Regions from separate parts of the Microbacterium sp. NPDC064584 genome, predicted to be linked through region 2. Evidence: predicted binding sites of a transcription regulator. Region 2 holds the regulator's gene; the other holds the start of a gene.

Region 1 (3,411 bases), on a different contig from region 2:
CGCCACCACCGACTGGCGCCGCGATCTCACCGACGACGAGCAGCGCCAGCTCGACGCGCTGCCCTCGACGTTCCTGCTCGGCGCGTCGCGGATGGTCGACTACAAGCGCCTCGACCGGGTCATCCAGATCGGCGCGCAGGTCAAGGTGCCCGTCGTGATCGCCGGGACCGGACCCAGCCACGTCGCGCTCCGCTCCGCCGCCGCCGCCTCCGGCGGTGAGGTGACGTTCATCCTGGCGCCCTCCGACGCGATGCTGCGCGCACTGTACGCCCACGCGACCGCGTACGTCTTCCCGGCCGTGGAGGACTTCGGCATCATGCCCGTCGAGGCGATGGCCTGCGGAACCCCGATCATCGCGAACTCGGTCGGCGGCGTCCCTGAGACCGTCGAAGCCGTCGGCGGCGGCGTGACGTGCGAGATCGATCGCTGGAACGACTGGGACGAGATCCTCCACCAGGCGATCTCACTGGATCCCGCGCAGTTCCGCCCGCGCACCCACATGTTCTCGCGCTCCCGGTTCATCGCCGAGCTGCAGGACTGGGTCGGCGCCGGGGCTTAGCCCGCGCGGCCGGGGGTTTCGGACCCTGGCCCTCCGCCGAGGTGGTTGTTCTTTCGCCGAGCTGGTGGTTTGTGCACCGAGATGGTGGGTTTCCCGCCGAGATGGTGGGTTCCCTGCCGAGATGGTGGGTTCCCCGGCGAGATGGTGGGTTCCCCGCCGAGATGGTGGGTTCCCCGCCGAGATGGTGGGGCCATCTCGGCGGGAAGTGCACCACCTCGGCGCAAAGTGCACCACCTCGGCGCAAAGTGCACCACCTCGGCGGAGTTCGCGACGATGGATGCCGGCACCCCGCACGTGCGCGCTCACGCCGACCGAGCCCACGTGTCGGTACTCCCGCGCGAAGACTCACCGGTTCAGTGGGCGCGAAGCGCGACATCCGCTTGGAGATTCAGCGAAAACCGTCCACCGAGCGGCGCCTGACGCTTTCCCCGGTCTCGTTCGTCCGCTGTGCACGGCGAACCCGCACTCACGGGGCGCGAAGCGCGGCATCCGGCCCCGCGATCCAGCGAGACGGACGTCAGGCCGCGCGAGCCTTCGCCGGCGCCGAGACCGTCGCGGTCACCAGGATCGGCAGGTGATCGCTGCGGCCCTGCGGCAGCGTGCGCACCTTGTCGATCTGCAGCCCCACCGACGTCGCGAAGTCGTAGTGCCCGCGGAAGAACCGGTACCGCGTGTACGTCCGCGCATCGCTGAGGTTGAGCTCGTAACCGTGCTCGCGGACCTTCTGGCTCAGGTTCTCCTTGAAGACCGGATAGTTGTAGTCCCCGACCATGAGCACCGGCAACCCCTCGCCCAGTCGCTGCAGCTCGGTGAGAGCGGTCCGGATCTGGTGCCGTCGCAGCGAATTCAGCGCGGTCAGCGGAGCGGCGTGGAACGAGGCCACGATGAGCGCGCGGTTCGCGTCGATGTCGTGGAGTCTGACTCCCAGCATCCGCTCTTCAGCGGGCTTGAGCACCCGGTCGTGCATCGACTTCTTCAGCGCGAGCGCCCGCACCTCTTCGAGGCGGAACGTGTTCTCGCGGTAGTAGACCGCGAGTCCGAGCCGGTTGCGGGAGGTCGCGTCGGCCAGACGCAGATCGCCGATGGATGCCGGCATGTCGGTCGTGTCGAGCTCTTGCAGACAGAGCACATCGGGGGCGTGCCGGTCGACCAGGGCGCTCAGCTCTCCGACGGCGCGGTGCTTGCGCAGGTTGTACGAGATGACCTTCATAGCGACCCCAGCCTAGGACCGCCGGGTTTCGCCCGGGTGTCTTTCGCCGGATCCCTTGTCAACCTCCCAGGGTCCGGTTGGCACGTTGGCGACACCGTTCTGCGTTAGCGCCTGAGGTTTCGTAGGGCCATTGCAGGGATGTGGCGCCGTCACCGTGGCGCCGAGCGGGGCGTCCGTGCGGATGATCGGGCCTGTGGATAACTCGTACGAATCTTCGACGGAATGTCGGAGGCCCTTCCTAGTCTGTTCTCATGAGCAGGACCCTCGATCTCCTCCCCGCGGAGGTCGAGGCCGTGCGCGCGATCTGGCCGGACGACGAGGTCGAGACGCTGACGGATGCCGATCTCGTCGCCGCGAACGAGCGGTATTGCCGCATGCAGCGCATGCTCGCCGCCGATCAGGCCCGGTTCGCCGCCGAGATCGCTCGTCGTTCACGCCCTGAGCTGGGTCCCGAGAGCCTGGCGAAGACCCAGGGGTTCCGCAATCCGACAGCGCTGATCGCGGCGACGAGCGGCGGGTCCACCGGTGACGCCGCCCGCCTGGTCAAGGTGGGCGAGGCGATCGCTCCGCGGCAGCTGCTGTCGGGCGAACGCGCACCCGCCCGGCACCCGCACGTCGCCGAGGCGATGGCCCGCGCGACGATCACCGAACGAGCGGCTGCCGCGATCGTGGCACTTCTCGACCGCGTGGCGTTCCGCGCCGGGCTGGAGGCGATCGAGGTCGCCGAGAAGACGCTCGTCGAGCAAGCGCCCGGCCTCTCGATGGACCAGCTCGCCCGAGTGCTCGTCCGTGCCGAGGCGTGGCTCGACCCGGACGGGGTCGCGATCCGCGAAGACGAGAAACGCGGCGCCGAGCAGCTCACGATGCGTGAGGTCGACGGCATGTTCGAGTTCGCCGGCCGACTCACTCCGGAGCACGGCGCGCCGCTGAAGGTCGCGATCGAAGCGATGGTGTCGGCCGAGATGCGGGCGACGCGGGATGCCGCGCGGGACGGGACCGCCGACCCCGACGTCCCCCGCCGCTCCGTCGTGCAGATGCAGGCCGACGCGCTCGTGCGACTGTGCGAGCACGCGCTCGGGTGCGACCGCACCGACCTCCCGCTGCAGGGCGCCACTGTGGTGGTGCGTATCGACCACGAGAACCTGGTCAACGACACCGGGTTCGCCACGATCGACGGCATCACCGCCCCGATCTCGGTCGCCACCGCCCGCCGGATGGCCGCCGCCGGCGAGATCATCTCCTGCGTCCTCGACGGCAACGGGCAGATCCTCGACTGGGGCCGCACCCGACGGCTCTTCTCCCGCAACCAGCGCCTCGCCCTCCTCGAACGCGACGGCGGATGCGCGATGTGCGGCGTCCCACCCGGACAGGTCAAGGTCCATCACATCCGCTGGTGGGCCCGGGATGCCGGACTCACCGACCTCGCCAACGGCGTCTGTCTCTGCGAAAGCTGTCACCACCGCATCCACGACAATGGGTGGGAGATTCGGATCGACGGAATCGGCGTCCGCGCGAAAGTATGGTTCCTCCCCCCACCACACGTCGACCCCGCCCGCACCCCACGACTCGGCGGACGCGCCAGATACGACTACGCGGCATGACCGGCGCGGGGCACGAGGCGCGAGGGCGTGGATTCAAGGGG
Region 2 (3,411 bases):
CCGCCAACTGCCGGCGGGCGGACCCGTTGAGCGCCTCCGCGGTCGAGCGGACGCTGCGCGCGGGCTTCGAACGGCCCATGAGCCAGCCCACCAGTGCGATCAGCACGCCCAGCAGCACGCCCACGAGGGCCGTCTGCTGCATCGCCCCGACCATGCGCTGGTAGATCGCGTCCAGCGCCGCCGGCGACAGATCCAGATCGCCCGCGACGGTGCTCACCACCACCGTCCCGACCGACAGGCCGGCGACGAGCGTTGCCGCGCCGATCGCGAAGCCGATGCCCGACCCGAGGATCGCGACGCTCCGTCGCCGGGCGAAGAGGATGCCGAGACCGAAGAGGCCGAGGGTGAGGACGGGCAGCCACCATCCCAGGGCCGCGGTGAGGGCGTAGCCGGTCCGGATCGCGGCCAGATTGTCCCCTTCGCCGACGATGACGACCTTGTCCACCGACGGGATCAGCTGCGCGATGCCGACGCCGCGGTCGACGAGGTTCGCCTTCACGCGATCGACGATGGCCCCGAGTTGGATGCCGACGCCGTCCGGGGTCCTCACGACCAGTCCGCCGCCGTCCGATGTCGCCGCCGTCGTGAGGGCGCGGTGCGCCGCGCGCGTGGCGGTGGCCCAGACGTCCGAGAACGCGTCGGACTGCACCACCCTCGTCACGGTCTGATCGACCAGGCTCTCAAGGCCGTCCGCCGCGGGAGCCTGGAGGAGCCCGAGGGCCTGCACGGCGCGCGGCGGGAGGCCGAGGTCGGCGATGCCGTCGAAAACGTTCGCGGTGAGCTGGTCGAAGTCGACCTGATCGGTGATCGCGGTCATCGTCTCGTCGATGATGAGTCCCTGCACGGCGGGATCGTCGACGAGCGGCGCGAGTGTGCTGACGAACGCGTCCTCCTCCACGAGCTGCACCCGCGCCCAGGCGGCGACGATGGAGGTGGGGACGAGGATCGTCGCGATCACGATGCACAGCGCGGAGACGAAGGCGCGCCAGCGTGCGGTGCGGGGCTCCGGCGCGACGGCGTCCGTGTCCCGCGCGCGGAGCGCCGCGTTCTCGGCGCGCAGCGCGTCCAGTTCGGCGCGCAGATCGTCGTCGGTCATGGCGGACATGGGGCCTCCTCGGTGCGGATGACCTCATCCTGGCGCAAACGGCCGCGCGGCATCCCACCCGGAACGGGTGATAATCGCGCCGGCGGCTCAGACGGCGCGCAGGACCGCCACGACCTTGCCGAGCACGACCGCGTCGTCGCCGAGAATCGGCTCGAACGCCGAGTTGCGGGGCAGGAGCCACGTGTGCCCGTCGCGCTGACGGAACGTCTTGACCGTCGCTTCTTCGTCGAGCATCGCCGCCACGATGTCGCCGTTCTGCGCCGTCTGCTGCTGACGCACGACGACCCAGTCGCCGTCGCAGATCGCCGCGTCGATCATCGACTCGCCCTGCACCTTCAGCATGAACAGGTCGCCCTTGCCGACGAGCTGACGGGGGAGAGGGAAGATCTCCTCGACCTGCTGCTCGGCCGTGATGGGCGTACCCGCGGCGATGCGTCCGACCAGCGGCACCATCGCGGCGTCGCCCACGCTCGGAGCCGTGTCCGCCGGGTTCTCGGTGGACATGCCGGGGAGATCGATCAGCACCTCCATCGCACGCGTCTTGCCGGCGTCGCGGCGGAGGTATCCGCTGAGTTCGAGCTGGTTGAGCTGGTGCGTCACGCTGGAGAGCGACTTCAACCCGACGGCGTCACCGATCTCGCGCATGCTCGGCGGGTAGCCGTGCCGCGCGATCGACCGCTGGATGACTTCCAGGATCGCGAGCTGCTTGTCGCTGAGGCTCTTGCGCCGTCGCGTCTGGGGCTTGTCGCGTCCGCTCGCGTCGCTCATCTGTCCCGCTCCTGTCTCTCCCGATCCGGGCATCGTCTTCGAATGTCGGAGGTCCGTGGTGGGGTGTTCCCATCGAAACCGTATCCGGTTCGGCTCCGGTGTCCGGGCATCACGTCCGCGTGTCGCGTTCGAACATCAGAGACGTCGAATACCGGTTGACATCGTAGAACATCGAAGATAGCTTCGGAAGAGAGCTTCGCATCCCGGCCTCCCGGCCGAGGCGGGGGTGCGAATCTCTTCTCTTCATCCAGGAGGACGACATGACCGCCATCAGCATTCCGACCCGGTCCTACGGCGACATCGCGGGGCACCGTGCCACGCGGCTGCGTCTGACGGCCCGCGGGCGACGGGTGCTGGCGTCGATCGCAGCGCTGCCGGCCGTGATCGCCCTGAGTCTTGCGGTCGTCAGCGGCGGCAGCGCTCTGGCCTCGCGCGACGCCGGCGCGCCGGCGGAGTCGTTCACGACCGTCACGGTGACGGCAGGGCAGTCGCTGTGGTCCATCGCCGAGCAGGTCGCGCCGGGTGCGGACCCGCGCGATGTGGTCGACGCGATCGTGCGCCTGAACGCGCTCGACGGCGTGACGGTGTCAGCCGGGCAGCAGCTCGCGATCCCGAGCGAGTACGACACCGCACCCTGAGTGCCGGCGGTCGCCTCTTCACGCGGACCGGGCGTCGCGGCGGCTCTACCATGGGAGAGGTGAGCATCCGCCTCGATGACCTTCCCCTGCGCGACCACCTCCGAGGGATGACGCCATACGGCGCCCCCCAGGCCGCGCTGCCCGTCGCCCTCAACGTGAACGAGAACACCCACCCCGTGCCGCAGGATGTGGCCGACGACATCCTGGATGCCGTCGCGCTCGCTCTCCGGGACGTGAACCGCTATCCCGATCGGGAGTTCACGGCGCTGCGCGAGGGCTTCGCGGAGTATCTCGGCTACGGGGTCACGCGCGAGCAGATCTGGGCGGCGAACGGCTCGAACGAAGTCCTGCAGCACGTGCTGCAGGCGTTCGGCGGGCCGGGCCGCACCGCGTTCGGCTTCGCGCCGACGTATTCGATGTATCCGCTTCTGACCCGCGCGACCGGTGCGGAATGGATCGCCGGCACGCGCGGCCCGGACTTCTCCGTCGAGGTCGACGACGCGACGAGGCAGGTCGAGGAGGCGGCACCGGATGTCGTCTTCCTCTGCTCGCCGAACAACCCGACCGGCACACCGATGAGCCTCGAGGCGATCGCTGCGATCTACGACGCTACGGACGGCATCGTGGTGGTCGACGAGGCCTACCAGGAGTTCGCACCGCACGACGCGGGATCCGCACTCGCGCTGCTGCCGGGCCGCGAGCGGATGGTCGTCTCGCGGACCATGAGCAAAGCCTTCGCGTTCGCCGGAGCCCGAGTGGGATATCTCGCCGCCGATCCCGCTCTCATCGACGCCCTCCGCCTCGTGCGCCTGCCGTACCACTTGAGCGCGCTCACGCAGGCGGCGGCATCCGCAGCTCTGCGTCACTCGCACACGATGCTCGCGATGGTCGATGAGATCG

What was found. The regulator LexA, encoded in region 2, represses DNA repair genes until DNA is damaged. The targets are predictions, from matches to a motif close to TCGAACANNTGTTCGA.
Region 1: AB0P18_RS15485 (DUF222 domain-containing protein) is a predicted target of LexA. The motif match lies at 1,972-1,987, and genes of this name have one in related genera.

Annotation. Positions count from the first base shown of each region.
Region 1 covers NZ_JBFBMZ010000012.1:59,358-62,768, forward strand. The annotation lists gene AB0P18_RS15475 (glycosyltransferase) at 1-559, shown strand, start outside; gene AB0P18_RS15480 (endonuclease/exonuclease/phosphatase family protein) at 1,077-1,769, opposite strand; gene AB0P18_RS15485 (DUF222 domain-containing protein) at 2,021-3,370, shown strand.
Region 2 covers NZ_JBFBMZ010000005.1:39,929-43,339, forward strand. The annotation lists gene AB0P18_RS08980 (hypothetical protein) at 1-1,105, opposite strand, end outside; gene lexA (transcriptional repressor LexA) at 1,193-1,873, opposite strand; gene AB0P18_RS08990 (LysM peptidoglycan-binding domain-containing protein) at 2,134-2,511, shown strand; gene AB0P18_RS08995 (histidinol-phosphate transaminase) at 2,562-3,411, shown strand, end outside.